Regions from separate parts of the Spirillospora sp. NPDC048819 genome, predicted to be linked through region 2. Evidence: riboswitches for the same ligand, from Rfam matches in the RefSeq annotation. Region 2 holds a riboswitch; the other holds the start of a gene.
The links. Region 2 has a riboswitch for glycine ahead of gcvP (aminomethyl-transferring glycine dehydrogenase). Riboswitches for the same ligand answer to the same signal wherever they lie in the genome.

Region 1: linked by a shared signal. The riboswitch ahead of gcvT (glycine cleavage system aminomethyltransferase GcvT) and the one ahead of gcvP (aminomethyl-transferring glycine dehydrogenase) in region 2 are both predicted to bind glycine.

What each region holds. Positions count from the first base shown of each region.
Region 1 is NZ_JBEZGN010000035.1:93,973-102,289, reverse strand. It holds gene AB0C35_RS35270 (ATP-dependent DNA ligase) at 1-752, shown strand, start outside; gene AB0C35_RS35265 (hypothetical protein) at 898-1,968, opposite strand; gene AB0C35_RS35260 (PLP-dependent cysteine synthase family protein) at 2,058-3,155, shown strand; gene AB0C35_RS35255 (site-2 protease family protein) at 3,145-4,443, opposite strand; gene AB0C35_RS35250 (hypothetical protein) at 4,686-5,021, shown strand; glycine riboswitch at 5,066-5,161, shown strand; gene gcvT (glycine cleavage system aminomethyltransferase GcvT) at 5,326-6,420, shown strand; gene gcvH (glycine cleavage system protein GcvH) at 6,438-6,827, shown strand; gene glyA (serine hydroxymethyltransferase) at 6,830-8,086, shown strand; gene AB0C35_RS35230 (L-serine ammonia-lyase) at 8,142-8,317, shown strand, end outside.
Region 2 is NZ_JBEZGN010000043.1:4,783-13,099, reverse strand. It holds gene AB0C35_RS38845 (MerR family transcriptional regulator) at 1-348, shown strand, start outside; gene AB0C35_RS38840 (bifunctional nuclease family protein) at 491-961, shown strand; gene AB0C35_RS38835 (MerR family transcriptional regulator) at 1,310-1,915, shown strand; gene AB0C35_RS38830 (lysylphosphatidylglycerol synthase transmembrane domain-containing protein) at 1,924-4,413, opposite strand; glycine riboswitch at 4,681-4,775, shown strand; glycine riboswitch at 4,776-4,883, shown strand; gene gcvP (aminomethyl-transferring glycine dehydrogenase) at 4,945-7,821, shown strand; gene AB0C35_RS38820 (tetratricopeptide repeat protein) at 8,126-8,317, shown strand, end outside.

The DNA of each region.
Region 1 (8,317 bases), on a different contig from region 2:
CCACCGAACCGGTACCGCTGTCGGTATACCTGTTCGACGTCCTATACCTGGACGAAACCGAACCCGCCACAGAAGGCGCGGGCAACGAAGCCGGAGGCACGCCTGAAGGCGCGGGGCGGTCCTCGGGGGGCGGTGCCGGGGGCGATCTGCTCGATGCGCAGGGTGCGGTGCGGTACGAGGCGCTGGCGCGGGTCGTGCCCGAGGAGTTGCGGATGCCCCGGGTCGTCACCGCCGACCCGGCACGGGCCAAGGAGGTCTTCGACGAGGCGGTCGCGCGCGGCCACGAGGGCGTCGTGGTCAAATCCCTCGACACCCCGTACACGGCCGGGCGGCGCGGCGCGGGCTGGATCAAGGTGAAGCCGCGGCACACCCTCGACCTCGTCGTCCTCGCCGTCGAATGGGGGCACGGCCGCCGGCAGGGGCTGCTGTCCAACCTGCACCTCGGCGCCCGCGACCCCGAGACCGGCGGGTTCGTCATGCTCGGCAAGACGTTCAAGGGCCTCACCGACGAGCTGCTCGCCTGGCAGACGAAGCGGCTCCGCGAACTGGCTGTGCGCGAGGACGACTGGACGGTCCACGTCCGGCCCGAGCTGGTCGTCGAGATCGCGTTCGACGGCGTCCAGCACAGCCCCCGCTACCCGGGCGGCATCGCCCTCCGCTTCGCCCGCGTCCTGCGCTACCGCCCCGACAAGTCCGCCACCGAGGCCGACACGATCGAAACCGTCCGCGCCGTCGCCCCACTCATGGACTAAGCCCCGGCTGATGCGCCAGTGGCGGGCTGTCATGCGCCGGGCCGGTCATACGCCAGGTGCCAGCCCCAGGCCGATCAGGCACCGGCGCGGCCCCCGTCGCTGGGCCGGTCATGGGCTGGGCCGGTCAGGGGTTGGGGTGGGGTGGTCAGGTGGGGGTGCCGGCTCGGGGGCGGCCGCCGGTTGGGGGTTCCTCTTCGGGGGCCTGGTGGGGGTCGCGTTCCGGGGCGGGTGGGCGGTCGCGGCGTTTGGACGCGGCGCGTGTCCTTAGCCGGGACGCGTTTCCGTCGCGGGTCACGGCGCGGCGGCGTGTGCGCGTCTCGGCGCGGCGTTCGGCCCAGGTGCGGGTCTTGCGCCGGGAGGGGGACGCGGCCTTGCGTTCCGCGCGGGCGGCGGCTCTGCGCTGCACTCGGGCGAGGCGCCGGCGGCGGGCGCGCTCGGTGGCCTCGTTGCGGCGTTGCAGCAGCTCGGGCGGGATGAGGTCGTGGCGTCCCGCGATGAACTCCTGCACCCAGATCTTGCCGCGGATGAGCGGCCGGCGGATCGACTTCTCCCGCCGGACGGCCCGCTGGTACCGGCGCGACTCCCGGTCGTACCGCCAGCGCGACCAGGGCGAGCCGGGCCGCGCCACCCGGATCGCGCCGATGATCAGGAGGGCGGGGACGAACAGGCCGATGAGCCCGGTCCAGATCTTGCCCTTCAGCAGCGTGAGCACGGCGAGGGCGAGGTTGACGACGAGGAACGCGACATAGACCGGGGACATGGAGTCGGCGGGATCCAGGCCGAGGGTCGCGTAGCCGAGCGGGTGGACGCCAAGCAGCAGCAGCCCCGTCACCGCGATGGCGACGAAGACGGCGTCGACGGACGCGCGGCCCTTCTCCGTCCAGTAGACGTCGCTGAGGTGCAGGATCAGCGCGAACTCGTCCAGGACGAGGGCGGAGCCCATCCCGAACACGACGGCCGCCGCCAGGTCGAGGCCGACGAGCGCGTCGGGGACGGCGAGGCTCGCCACGCCGCCCGCCAGCATCAGCACGACGCCGAACACGACATGGTGGATGTGCACGTCGCCGGCGGTCACGTTCCGGAACCACCGCACGTTCGAGCGGATCAGCCGGACGTTCACCCGCGTCAGCACAAAAGTGATCATGAACGCGACGAAGAAACCGAACAGCGGCAGCCGCCCGGTCTCCACGATGCGCGCGTCGAACATCTCGATCATCTGCCCCCCGCAGCCTCCATCATGCCCGGTGACATGCACGGATATCGTGGGACGCGGCCGATCAGCGACGATCCGAGGAGAAACCCGCCGTGACCCGCATCGAGGACCGTTGCGACCCCGGGTACCGGGCGTGGATTTCCGAGGCCGTCCGGCTCGTCGACGCCGACGCCAACCGCAGCGCCGACACGCACCTGCACGTGTTCCCGCTGCCGCCGGAGTGGGGCATCGACCTGTATCTGAAGGACGAGTCCGTCCACCCCACCGGTTCCCTCAAACACCGGCTCGCGCGGTCGCTGTTCCTGTACGGGCTGGCGAACGGCTGGATCCGCGCCGACACGACGATCATCGAGGCGTCCAGCGGGTCGACGGCGGTGTCGGAGGCGTACTTCGCGCGGCTGCTCGGGCTGCCGTTCGTCGCGGTGATGCCGGCGTCCACCAGCCCGGAGAAGATCCAGCTCATCGAGTTCCACGGCGGCCGCTGCCATCTGGTGGACGACCCGTCGTCGATCTACGACGAGTCGCGGCGGCTCGCGGCCGAGTGCGGCGGGCACTTCATGGACCAGTTCACCTACGCCGAGCGGGCCACGGACTGGCGCGGCAACAACAACATCGCCGAGTCGATCTTCGAGCAGATGCGGCTGGAGCGGTTCCCCGAGCCGTCCTGGGTGGTGGTCGGCGCGGGCACCGGCGGGACGTCCGCGACGATCGGCCGGTACGCGCGGTACCGGCGGTTCCAGACGCGGCTCGCGGTCGTCGACCCGGAGGGGTCGGCGTTCTTCGGCTCGTTCGCCGACGGGGACCCGGAGCGGACGGCGGCGGGCTCGCGGATCGAGGGCATCGGGCGTCCCCGCGTCGAGCCGTCCTTCCTGCCGACGGTCATCGACCGGATGATCCGGGTGCCGGACGCGGCGTCCGTCGCGGCGATGCGCTGGACGAGCGAGGTCACCGGCCGCGACGTCGGCGGCTCGACCGGCACCAACATGTGGGGCGCGGCGGTGCTGATCGCGCAGATGCGGGCGAACGGGGAGCGCGGCAGCGTCGTCACGCTGATCTGCGACGGCGCCGAACGCTACACCGGGACCTACGGGTCGGACGCGTGGCTGGCCGAGCAGGGCCTGGACATAGAGCCCTACCTCGCCGCGCTGGACGGCTTCCTGAAGACCGGCGCGTTGCCCGCTAACCCGTGAACCGGACGGGGTTGACGAGGTCGGCGTAGATGAGCAGCCCGCCCATGACGATCAGGACGGCCGCCATCACATAGGTCACCGGCAACGCCTTGGCGACGTCCACATAGCCGGGGTCGGGCCTGCGGAAGAGCTTGGCGAACGCCTTCTTGATCGCCTCCAGGAGGGCGCCGGCGATGTGCCCGCCGTCCAGCGGCAGCAGCGGGACGAGGTTGAACATCCCGACCGCGAGGTTCAGCGACCCGAGCAGCATCACGAAGTAGGAGACCTTCTCGGCGCCGGTGAGGGTGTCGGACGCGGCCACGTCCCCGCCGATCCGGCTGACGCCGACGACCCCGATCGGCCCGTTCGGGTCGCGCTTCTCCCCGCCGAACGCCGCCTCCCAGATGCCGACCATCTTCTCCGGCATCCGCACCAGCGCTCCCGCGGTGCGGGCGGTCAGGTCGCCCATCGTGCTCGCGACCGCGCCGGGGCCCTGCCGCTCGACGGCGCTGGTCGGCGTGATGCCGAGGAACCCGACCTCGACGATCCGTTCCCGGTCCTCCAGGTGGTACATCTGGTTGCGGGTGATCGGGACGTTGAGCTTCACGTCCTGCCCGCCGCGTTCGACGGTCATCGGCACGGTCTGGCCGCCCGCCCCGCGGATCAGCTCCTGCAGCTCCCGGTAGTCGTCGATCTTCTTGCCGTCGAACACGACGATCTGGTCACCGGCCTGCAGCCCGACCTGCTTCGCCGGGGTCGGCGCGGCGTTCGCCGGGCACTCGGTGAGCTCGGACTGGCTCGCCGGCACCATGCACTGGGCGACCTCCCGGATCACCGGCTGCGGCTGGTTCGTGCCGATGCCCATCAGCAGGATCGCGAAGAAGACCACCGCCAGCAGCAGGTTCATCGCGGGCCCGCCGGACATGATCAGCAGCTTCTGCCACCACTTCTTGCCGTAGAAGACGCGGTCCTCGTCGCCCGGCCGGACCTCCTCCAGCGCCACCCCGCGCGCGGACTCGATGAGCCCCTGGAACGGGCCGGTGCTGGCCTGCCGGATCGTGCCCGGGGCGTCTCCTTTGCGCGGTGGCAGCATCCCGATCATCCGGATGTAGCCGCCGAGCGGAATCCATTTGATCCCGTACTCGGTCTCGCCGCGGCGCCACGACCACATCGTGGGCCCGAACCCGACCATGAACTGGGTGGTCCGCACCTTGAACAGCTTGGCGAACGAGAAGTGCCCGAGCTCGTGCAGCGCGATGGACACCAGCAGGCCGAAGAACAGAATCAACGCTCCAGCCAGGTATGCCATGCGGCTAGCCCCTCCGGTTCATGCACCCCGCTCACCGGGGGGTGGTCAACAGCAACCAACTCAGAGTACGTCACAGGCTCCGATTTGGTTGAACCACCGCGCAAGGCTGCCGGGGCCATTCGCGACCCCGTTTTGAGGTGTGCTGCTAAGCGGGGCGCCCGGGATTGGCACACTCCGCGCTATTCCCGGGACGCTTCGCCTGCGACCATGGCGCCCCCACCCCGGTGCACGGAGGTTCTGCCTTGAAGCGCGGTCATATAGCGGTCCTGGCGTTGGTGCTCGCTCTCGGCGCAGGCGGATGCGGCGGCTCCGACGACGGCGGTGGCGGGGCCGCGGAGACGTCGCCGCCCGCGCCGTCGTCCGCTTCGTCCGGTCAGGGGAACACGGTCCTGCCGTCGCCGCCCCCGCAGTCGGAGGCGGCCAAGGCGTTCAGCGACTGCATGCGCAAGCAGGGGGTGGAGCTGCCGAGCCCGCACCCGACGTCCACCCCGACCGAGCAGGACATCAAGAAGCGGATGACGGCCCTGCGCACGTGCATGAAGGCGCTGTCGGAATCCCCGCCCACGGCGCCGCGCTGACCCTCGCGGCGTCGGGGGCGATGCCCTAGGATGCTGGACGCCGATGATCCCGTGCGGGAGAGTCCCTCGCAGCCGGCCAGGGACGCCGAAGGAGCAAATCCTCCCCGGAACCTCTCAGGCCCATGGACCGCACGGGTACGGCGACCTCTGGAAAGCGGGGACCCGGTCCCCCGCCGAAGGTGAAAGCCCGCCCCGGTGGCGGGTGAATCTCTCAGGCGCCGATGACAGAGGGGGAGGCACCGAACCGCCCGGTGCGCGAGTGGGACGATGGACCACACGCGCCCGTGACGAAGGAGCCGATCCGATGTCCGCCGAACCGACCGCGAAGAAGACGCCGCTGTACGACGTCCACCAGGACCTCGGCGCGAACCTCGTCGACTTCGCCGGCCACCTGATGCCGCTGCGCTACGCGAGCGAGACCGCCGAGCACCAGGCCGTCCGCACCGGAGCGGGGCTGTTCGACCTGTCGCACATGGGGGAGATCTTCGTCTCCGGGCCGGGGGCGGGCGCGGCGCTCGACTTCGCGCTGGTCGGCAACCTCGCGTCGATGCCGGTGGGCAAGGCCCGCTACACGATGGTCTGCGGGCAGGACGGCGGCGTCCTCGACGACGTGATCGTCTACCGGCTCGCCGACGCCACCTGGATGGTCGTCGCGAACGCCGCCAACACCGATGTCGTGCGGGAGGCGCTGACCGAACGGGCCGCGGCCTTCGAGGCGGCCGTCGAGGACCGCTCCGGCGCCTACGGCCTGATCGCGCTGCAGGGTCCCCGTTCCCAGGAAATTCTCGAAGGGTTCACCGACGCGGCCGTCGGCGACCTCAAGTACTACGCGGTCCTCGCCGGGCGGGTCGCGGGCGTCGACGCCCTCATCGCCCGCACCGGGTACACCGGCGAGGACGGCTTCGAGCTGTTCGTCGACGCGTCCGACGCCGTCGCGGTGTGGAAGGCGCTCGCCGGGGTGGACGGCGTCGTCCCCGCCGGGCTGGCCGCGCGCGACTCGCTGCGTCTCGAAGCGGGCATGCCGCTGTACGGCAACGAGCTGACCGCCGAGACCACGCCGTTCGAGGCGGGCCTCGGCCGGATCGTGAAGCTGGACAAGGCGGGCGACTTCGTCGGGAAGACCGCCCTGGCGGCGCAGGCGCAGACCCCGCCGGGCCGTAGGCTCGTGGGACTTGTCGCGCGCGGGCGTCGCGCGCCGCGCAAGGGGTATCAGGTCGTCACGTCCGGCGGCACGCCGTGCGGGATCGTGACGAGCGGCGCCCCGTCGCCCACACTGGGCACGCCGATCGCCTTGGCGTACCTCGACAGCGGCGTCGAGGAGACGGACCTCGCGGTGGACGTCCGCGGCCGGCAGGAGCCGGTGGACGTGGTGTCCCTGCCGTTCTACAAGCGTTCCTGAGAGAGAAAGAAGTGATCGTGAGCGTTCCGGAGCAGCTCCGCTACAGCGAAGAGCACGAGTGGGTGTCCGGCCTCGGTGGCGAGGACGGCATCGTCACCATCGGCATCACCGCGCACGCCGCCGACGCCCTCGGGGAGATCGTCTACCTCGAGCTGCAGCCGTCCGAGGGCGACGCCGTCGAGGCGGGCGAGCCCTGCGGCGAGATCGAGTCGACCAAGTCCGTCAGCGACATCTACTCCCCCGTCAGCGGCGAGATCACCGCGATCAACGGCTCGGTGGTGGACGAGCCCAAGGTCATCAACGACGACCCGTACGGCGAGGGCTGGATCTTCAAGGTCCGCATCTCCGAGGAGCCGGGCGACCTGCTCGACTCCGCCGCCTACGACAAGCTGATCGAGGAGAGCTGATCTTGAGCCTGAACGATTCGCTCGCCACGGCCGACCCGGAGGTCGCCGCGGCCGTCGCCGCCGAGCTCAGGCGGCAGCAGTCCACCCTCGAGATGATCGCCTCGGAGAACTTCGCGCCGGTCTCCGTCCTGGAGGCGCAGGGCTCCGTCCTCACCAACAAGTACGCCGAGGGCTACCCCGGCCGGCGCTACTACGGCGGCTGCGAGCACGTCGACGTCACCGAGCAGCTCGCCATCGACCGCGCCAAGTCGCTGTTCGGCGCCGAGCACGCGAACGTCCAGCCGCACAGCGGCGCGCAGGCCAACACGGCCGTGTACTTCGCGATGCTCCAGCACGGCGACACGATCCTCGGCCTCGACCTCGCGCACGGCGGGCACCTCACCCACGGGATGCGGCTGAACTACTCCGGCAAGACGCTGAACGTGGTGCCCTACCACGTCCGCGCGGAGGACGGCCTGGTCGACATGGACGAGGTGGCGTCCCTCGCGGCCGAGCACCGTCCCAAGATGATCGTGGCGGGCTGGTCGGCGTATCCGCGGCAGCTCGACTTCCCCGCGTTCCGGGAGATCGCGGACGCGTGCGGTGCCCTTCTCATGGTCGACATGGCGCACTTCGCCGGCCTCGTCGCCGCGGGGCTGCACCCGTCGCCCGTCCCGTACGCGGACATCGTCACGACCACCACGCACAAGACGCTCGGCGGCCCCCGCGGCGGCCTGATCCTCGCCCGCGAGGAGTACGGCAAGAAGATCAACTCCGCGGTGTTCCCCGGCATGCAGGGCGGCCCGCTGGAGCATGTGATCGCCGCCAAGGCCGTCGCCCTCAAGATCGCCGCCTCGGACGAGTTCCGCGCCCGCCAGTCCCTCACCGTCGAAGGGGCCAAGCTCCTCGCAGAACGCCTGCTCGCCGAGGACTCCGCCAAGGCCGGCGTGCGGGTCCTGACCGGCGGCACGGACGTCCACCTCGTCCTCGTCGACCTCGTGGACTCCGACCTCACCGGCCGCGACGCCGAGGACCGCCTCCACGGCATCGGCATCACCGTCAACCGCAACGCCGTCCCGAACGACCCGCGTCCGCCGATGGTCACCTCGGGCCTGCGGATCGGCACGCCCGCCCTCGCCACCCGCGGCTTCACCACCGCCGACTTCGCCGAGGTCGCCGACATCATCGCGCTGGCCCTCCAGCCCGACTTCGACCGCGACGCCCTGTCGGCGCGCGTGAAGGCCCTCGCCGACGAGCATCCCCTGTACCCGAACCTGTGACGTCGCCGCGCCCCCTGCCACCCCGGGAGGGGGCGCAAGCTACAACGGAGTAGCAATGGCCATCAGCGTTTTCGACCTGTTCAAAATCGGGATCGGCCCGTCCTCGTCCCACACCGGCGGCCCGATGGCCGCCGCACACCGCTTCGCCCGCGGCCTGCACCAGGACGGACTGCTGGAGAAGACCGCGTCCGTCCAGGCCGTCCTCTACGGTTCCCTGGGCCTCACCGGAAA
Region 2 (8,317 bases):
CAGCTCCTGGACGGCGCCGGCATCGACGAGGCGCTCCTGGCCAGGCTGGAGGAGTACGGTCTCGTCCGCAGGACCGGCGCGCACTACGAGGGCGACGCGCTCAGCATCGCGCGGGCCGCCGCGGCGCTCGGCGAGTTCGGTTTCGAGGTCCGGCACCTGCGGGCGGTCAAGGCCGCCGCCGACCGTCAGGCGGGCCTCATCGAGCAGATGGTCGCGCCGCAGTTGCGCCGCCGCAGCCGGGGCGCCCACGAGCAGGCCGCCGAGACCGCGCGGGAGATCGCCGCCCTGTCGGTCAGGCTCCACGCCGCCCTCGTGTCGGCCGGTCTCCGCGAAAGCCTCGACCGCTGATCATGGCGGCCGCGGAGGATTTTGCCGAACCCGCGGCAACGCGAGCTGTCCGGGGCTGGGTGTACGTTGGCTACAGGGTTCGGTCACGAATCGATCCGCTGCACGTGGTGATCGAGACAGCGAGAACCAGCAGGGAGCCGCAGTGAAGCAGATGGAGGTCGTCGGCGTCCGGGTCGAGATGCCCTCCAATCAGCCGATCGTCCTGTTGAAGGAGACGGAGGGCGATCGCTACCTGCCCATCTGGATCGGGGCGGTCGAAGCGACCGCGATCGCCTTCGCCCAGCAGGGCGTGCTGCCCGCGCGCCCCCTCACCCACGACCTGTTCCGCGACGTGCTCGACGCCCTCAGCGTCCAGCTCCGCACGGTCAACATCACCGCGCTGCGCGAGGGGATCTTCTTCGCCGACCTCATCTTCTCCAACGGCGTCGAGGTGAGCGCCCGCCCCTCCGACTCCATCGCCCTGGCCCTGCGCACCGGCGCCACGATCTTCGCCAGCGAGGACGTCCTCGAAGAGGCCGGCGTGGCCATCCCGGACGAGCAGGAGGACGAGGTCGAGAAGTTCCGCGAGTTCCTCGACACCATCTCCCCGGAAGACTTCGGACGGGCGGGATAGGGCCGCGAACGCCCGCCGTTCCCGGTCCGCATGCTCCGTGCTCGGCGGGGGATACGAGGATCGTGGGGAATGTCACTCTCGTGTGCATGTTCATGCCCTGCCGCGATTGGTTGTGCATCGCCCCGGACCTGGCGGTTTTTGCCCGGGGCCCATCGGGGTAGGAGTGGTGAGGCGGTGAAGGTGCGCAGTTTGCCCACGTGAAGCCGGTTCATCCGGGCATGCGACGCGCCGACGGTGAACGTTGACCACACCCTGACCGGCACCTACCGTGCTGGTGGAACACCCGTGGTGTAATTCGTCAAACCCCCTTGACGAAGCGGCACGGGCTGATAGAAGCCGGAGGTCCGCGTGGCGGTGAGCAGCGGCGAGGGCAAGGCGACCCCCGACAGGCACATGGCGTCCCGGCGTGCCGGAGAGCAGGGCCTGCTCTTCGACACCCAGGTCTCGGCGCCGCCGGAGGATGTCGGTTACCGCGGCCCGACGGCGTGCGCGGCCGCGGGGATCACCTACCGGCAGCTCGACTACTGGGCGCGCACCAAGCTGGTGGAGCCGAGCGTGCGTCCGGCGCACGGGTCGGGCAGCCAGCGGCTCTACAGCTTCCGCGACGTCCTCGTCCTGAAGGTCGTGAAGCGGCTCCTGGACACCGGCGTCTCGCTGCAGCAGATACGCACGGCCGTCACCCACCTGCGTGACCGCGGCGTCCGCGACCTGGCGCAGATCACGCTGATGAGCGACGGCGTCAGCGTGTACGAGTGCACCTCGCCCGACGAGGTCGTCGATCTGCTGCAGGGCGGTCAGGGCGTGTTCGGCATAGCGCTCGGAAGGGTGTGGCAGGAGGTGGAGGGCAGCCTCGCGGAACTACCCGGTGAGCGCGCCGCCGCCGCCGACGACGACCCGTCAGAGCACCCCCACGACGAACTGGCCGGCCGGCGGCGCGCCCGCCGCACCGGCTGAGCGCGCGATCAGAGCGCCTCCCGCCGCTGCAGGTAGGTGAACGCGCCCCATCCCGGCATGACCGGCAGCCACAGCGTGAGAAGCCGGTAGAGCAGCACCGCCGACGTCGCCGTCTCCGCGGTGAGCCCCGAGATCGTCAGCGCCAGCGTCAGCGCCCCCTCGACGGCGCCGAGACCACCGGGCGTCGGCGCCGCCGACCCCACCGCGTTGGCGGTGAGGAAGACCACCACGACGGTCGTGAGGGGCAGCGAGCCGCCGAAGGCGCGGATCGAGGCGTCCAGGCAGAGCACGAACGCCGCCGTCAGCAGCAGCGTCCCGCCCACCCCCGTGAACAGCTTCCGCGGCGTCTGCAGGACGTCCACCAGCCGGGGCACCACACCGGAGAACATGCTCTTCAGCCGCGACGCGACCACGCGCCGGACCCGCGGGACGGTCATCGCCAGCCCCGCCACCAGCCCCAGCGACAGCACCGCGATGACGATCGTGCGGGACGGCGCGAGATCCTGTGTCGCCTTCGTCGTCGAGCCGGTGAGGAACCCGAAGAGGATCAGCAGCAGGATGTGCGTGACCAGTCCCATCAGCTGCGACGCGCCGACGCTCGCCACCGCCAGGCCCGGCCGCAGACCCGAGCGCTGCAGATAGCGGGTGTTGACGGCGACACCGCCCACGGCCGCCGGCGCCACCAGCTTCACGAACGACGCGGCGACCTGGACCAGCACCGTCCGCCCCAGCGGCAGCCGCTCCGGCACGAACCCCATCAGCATGAGCGCCGCGGCGACGTAGGTGAGGGCCGCCGCGCCCAGCGCGGCCAGGGCCCAGTGCCAGCTCGCCGCGGACGCCATGGTCGCCACGTCCAGGCTCGCCACCTGCGGGATGACGATGTAGGCCGCGATCGACAGCGCCACGATGCTGAAGATCGTCCGGGGCCGGAACCGCTCCAGCCTGGCCGGCGCGACCTCCGTCTCCGGCTTCAGCCGGACGATCTGCTCCCGGATGCGGGTCAGCAGGTCCCGGTCGCTCCGCAGCGCCGTCCGGGTCGTCCTCGACAGCGCCACCCGCTGCAGCAGCGGCACCGCGGCGGCCAGGGCCTCGCCGCCCAGCACCGACGCGGCGGTGCGGACCGCCCGCTCCGGCCCCGCCCGCAGCGCGAGCGTCGTCAGCAGCTGCGCCAGGTCGAGCCGCAGCGCCAGGTCGCCCGCCGCGGTCTCCCCGGACCGCAGGTCGGTGATGTAGGCGCGGCCGTCGGCGCCGACCACGATCGCCTCGTCCTGCAGCCGCCGGTGCGCCAGCCGGCCCGCCTGCAGTGAGCGGAACTGCCGCCACACGTCCGTCAGCAGCGCATCGGTGATGTCCTCGCCGGGGACGTCCGTGAGCCGCCGCCCCGGCACGTGCTCGAAGGCCAGCAGCGCCGCCTCCGTGCCGACCTCCGAGGTGCCGACCAGGCGGGGGGTCCGGGCGCCCGCGGCGTCCACCGCGTAGGCCATCAGCGACTCCTGCTCCAGTGACCTGCGCAGGGACCGCAGCGCCCGCCCGGTCGTCGTGGACCGCAGCCGCAGCAGCCGCCAGACGCGGTACAGCAGCCCCGCGGTCTGCTGGTCGCGGTCCAGGACGCGGAGTTCGAGGTCCCATTCGCCGCGGCCGCCGCGCCGCGCCGGGAGCCGCGCGGCGCCGCCGTCCCCCTCCCCGTCGACGGGGCAGGGGGCGAGGACGACGCCGTACCGTCGGGTCTCCTCCGCGCCGCCCGCCGGGTCGTCCAGGCGCGCGGCGCGCTTCGGGCGCAGCCCGAGCCGTTCGAGCGCCGCCACGACCGCCATGCCCGTGGGACGCGGGTTCGGCGTGCCGACCGCGTACAGGGTGCCGTGCCCGATGGCGCGGCCGAGGAAGAAGGTGGCCGCCAGCGCGGACACCGAGGCGTAGTTGGCGGTGAGGCCCGTCAGCGCCGCCAGCCCGATCATCGTCCAGGTCGCGGCCTGCCACCGGGCGCGCCCGGCCATCCCGACCGCGCTGACGAACGCGATCACGGGGGCGATGTCGGTGTGGATCGGGGCCGTCTCCGTGCCGCCCCAGATCAGCGAGTCCAGGACGCCGCCGGGCGCCGCCCGCACCACGAGGTCGTCCAGCCCGACCGTGATCCCGAACGCGATCATGGCGGCCAGCAGCGCGATCGCGACGCGCGTCCCGTCCTTGTGGAACAGCCGCTCGATGCCGAACGCGATCGGCACGGCCAGCACGCCGAAGCTGGAGATCAGCGTGGCCAGCGACAGCAGCATCCAGGGCGCGTGCGCGGTGCCCTCCTGGATGTCGGCGTGCAGGCCGTGCGTCGTCTCCTGCGCGAACGACACCAGCAGCATCACCGCCGCGAGGCCGGTCACCGACGCCGCGAACCTGATCGCGTCCGACGGGCGGCGGATCCGGTCCGGCTGGGCGGGCTCGTCGACGGGCACACCGGCCGCCTCGCCCTGCCGGGGACGCACCGTGTCGTCGTGGGTCTGCGTCACGCCGTACCGCCGCCCTGACCATCCGTCATCGTGATCAGCGTCCCAGAACCGGCGGCGCGCCGTCGAGCGGCCGGCGGCCGTCCGGCCGTCGCGTGTGCACCCGCAGCCCCATCTCCGTCCTGAGGCCCCGAGGCCCGTTACCTCCCAGGTCAGCCCTTCACATCCTACTCATTGGTAAAGCGGTTCGCCCGCAGGGGCGCCCGCGCCGGGCGGGGCGCGGCGATCGCGGCGCCCGGATTTGGGTAGGGTTCGTCCAGGACATGCCGTCGACCCTGTGCGGGAGAGACCCCACGCCGCCAGCGTGGGGCGCCGAAGGGGCAACCTCCCCGGAACCTCTCAGGCAAAAGGACCGCCGGGCGAGGCACCTCTGGAAAGCAGGCGTCGGTCCCCGCACGCGGGGAAGGGCGGCTCACCGAAGGGGAAACCCCGCCGCGCGGGTGAAGCTCTCAGGTGCCGATGACAGAGGGGGAGACCGGCCGCCGGCCCGCACCGGCGGCGGACCTGAGCATCGCAGCAGCCAGGAGGCTCTCCATGACCGCCCAGTTCTTCGCCCCCGTGGCCTCGCCGCAGCATCCCCGTTCCACGTTCGCCGACCGGCACGTCGGCCCTTCCCCGGACGACCAGGCCCGGATGCTCGCCGTCATCGGCTACTCCGGCATCGAGGCGCTCATCGACGACGCGGTGCCCGCGGCGATCCGCACGTCCCGGCCGCTGGACCTGCCGCCCGCGCTGAGCGAGACCGCCGCGCTGGACCGGCTCCGGGAACTCGCCGCCCGCAACACCGTGCTGACGTCCATGATCGGCCTCGGCTACCACGGCACGATCACCCCGGCCGTCATCCTGCGCAACGTCATGGAGAACCCCGGCTGGTACACCGCCTACACCCCGTACCAGCCGGAGATCTCCCAGGGGCGCCTCGAAGCCCTGCTGAACTTCCAGACCGTGGTCGCCGACCTGACGGGCCTGCCGGTCGCGAACGCGTCCATGCTGGACGAGGGCACCGCCGCCGCCGAGGCGATGGCCCTCGCCCACCGCGTCTCCAGGCGCAAGGAGCCCGGGACGTTCCTCGTCGACGCCGACGCCCTCCCGCAGACGATCGAGGTCGTGCGGACGCGGGCGGTCCCGCTCGGCATCGAGGTCGTCACCGCCGACCTGGCCGGCGGCCTGCCCGAGGGCGACTTCTTCGGGGTGCTGCTGCAGTACCCGGGCGCGTCCGGCGCCGTCCGCGACCTGGAACCGGTCATCGGGCAGGCGCACGACCGCGGCGCCAAGGTCGTCGTCGCCGCCGACCTGCTCGCGCTGACGCTGCTGCGTCCGCCGGGGGAGTCCGGCGCCGACATCGCCGTGGGCTCGACGCAGCGGTTCGGCGTCCCGTACGGCTTCGGCGGCCCGCACGCCGGCTACATGGCGGTCGGCGAGGGCATCCAGCGCCAGCTCCCCGGGCGGCTCGTCGGCGTGTCCGTCGACGCCGCCGGCGCCCCCGCGCACCGGCTCGCGCTGCAGACCCGCGAGCAGCACATCCGGCGCGAGAAGGCCACCAGCAACATCTGCACCGCGCAGGTCCTCCTCGCCGTCATGGCGAGCATGTACGCCGTCTACCACGGGCCCGAGGGGCTCGCCGCGATCGCCCAGCGGACCCACCGCCGCGCCGCCGAGATCGCCGCCGGGCTGCGCGCCGGCGGCGTGGAGATCGTCCACGACGCGTTCTTCGACACCGTCCTCGCCCGCGTCCCCGGCCGCGCCGCGGAGGTCGTCGCCGCGGCCCGCGAACGCGGGATCAACCTGCGGCCCGCGGACGCCGACCACGTGGGGATCGCCTGCGACGAGACGACGCTGCCCGGGCACGTCACCGCCGTCCTGGACGCGTTCGGCGTCCCGGCGGCCGGCGCCGCGGACGCGGCCGAGGCGTTCCCGGACGCGCTGCGCCGCGAGAGCCCCTACCTGACCCACCCGGTCTTCCACGCGCACCGCTCCGAGACCGCGATGCTGCGCTACCTGCGCAGGCTCCAGGACAAGGACATCGCGCTCGACCGGTCCATGATCCCGCTCGGCTCCTGCACGATGAAGCTGAACGCCACCGCCGAGATGGAGCCGGTCACCTGGCCGGAGTTCGCGGACATCCACCCGTTCGCCCCCGTCGACCAGGCCGCGGGCTACGTCGAGCTGATCGGCGAACTGGAGCGCGCGCTCGCCGAGATCACCGGGTACGCCGAGGTCTCCGTCCAGCCGAACGCCGGCTCGCAGGGGGAGCTCGCCGGCCTGCTCGCCATCCGCGGCTACCACGCCTCCCGCGGCGAGCGGCACCGGGACGTGTGCCTGATCCCGTCGTCCGCGCACGGCACCAACGCCGCCAGCGCCGTCATGGCCGGGATGCGCGTCGTCGTCGTGAAGTGCGACGAGGGCGGCAACGTCGCCCTCGACGACCTGCACGCCAAGATCGACGAGCATGGCGGCCGGCTCGCCGCGATCATGGTGACCTACCCCTCGACGCACGGCGTCTTCGAGGAGACGATCACCGACGTGTGCGCGGCCGTGCACGAGGCGGGCGGCCAGGTCTACGTGGACGGCGCCAACCTCAACGCGCTCGTCGGCCTCGCCCGCCCCGGCGAGTTCGGCTCGGACGTCTCGCACCTCAACCTGCACAAGACGTTCTGCATCCCGCACGGCGGCGGCGGCCCCGGCGTCGGCCCGATCGGCGTCCGCGAGCACCTGGCCCCCTTCCTGCCGAACCACCCGCTCCGCGCGGAGGCCGGCCCGGAGACGGGCGTCGGCCCCATCTCCGCGGCGCCGTGGGGCTCGGCGGGCATCCTGCCGATCTCGTGGGCGTACATCGCGATGATGGGCCCGGACGGCCTGCGCGCCGCCACCGAGGGCGCGATCGTCGGCGCCAACTACCTCGCCGCCCGCCTCGCGCCGCACTACCCGATCCTGTACACCGGCCGCAACGGCCTCGTCGCCCACGAGTGCATCGCCGACCTCCGCAAGATCACGAAGGAGACCGGGATCACCGCCGAGGACGTCGCCAAGCGCCTCATCGACTACGGCTTCCACGCCCCGACCCTGTCGTTCCCCGTCGCCGGCACCCTGATGATCGAACCGACCGAGTCCGAGGACCTCGCCGAACTCGACCGGTTCTGCGACGCCATGATCGAGATCCGCCGCGAGATCCGGCGCGTCGCCGACGGCGGCTACGACCGCGAGGACAACCCCCTCAAGAACGCCCCGCACACCGCCGCCTGCCTGGTCTCCGACGACTGGAAGCACGCCTACACCCGCCAGGAGGCCGCCTACCCCGTCCCCGCCCTCCGCGACGACAAGTACTGGCCGCCCGTCCGCCGCATCGACCAGGCCTACGGCGACCGCAACCTCATCTGCTCCTGCCCACCCCCCGACGCCTTCGAGGAGTGAACGCGGGTCTCCCAGGGGGGCGACCCCCTGGAACCCCCGTCACGAGCCGGTCGATCCTCACGCCACGGTTTCGCTTAGTTGTGACCCTGCAGGTCTGTGACGTGTCGCTGCGGTCGCCCGGCTCGTCGGGTCGTGCGACCTCCGGCGCCTGGGGCGCCTCCGGCCGCACGATCCGTGGTGTGGGAGGCGGGGGTCGGGGGGGAGCGGATGTGTGATCTTGGTGGGATTTCGGGTGTCGTCGCGAGACCTGGAAGGGGCGGATCGCTAGGCTTTCCGGCGACCCCGACCCCCAGAGGGCAGATCGATGAGCGAGTCACCGGAGCGTGTGTCCGACGACCCGGCGCAGTTGTGCGAGGAGGCGCGGAGCCTCGCCGAGAGCGGTGAGGCGGAGCGGGCGGCGCTGCTGTTCGGGAAGGTGCTCGCGCTCGGTGAGACGCCCTGCCGGGCGCAGGCGGCGCTGGGGCTGGCCGTCGTCCTCGACGATTCCGGCGACGTG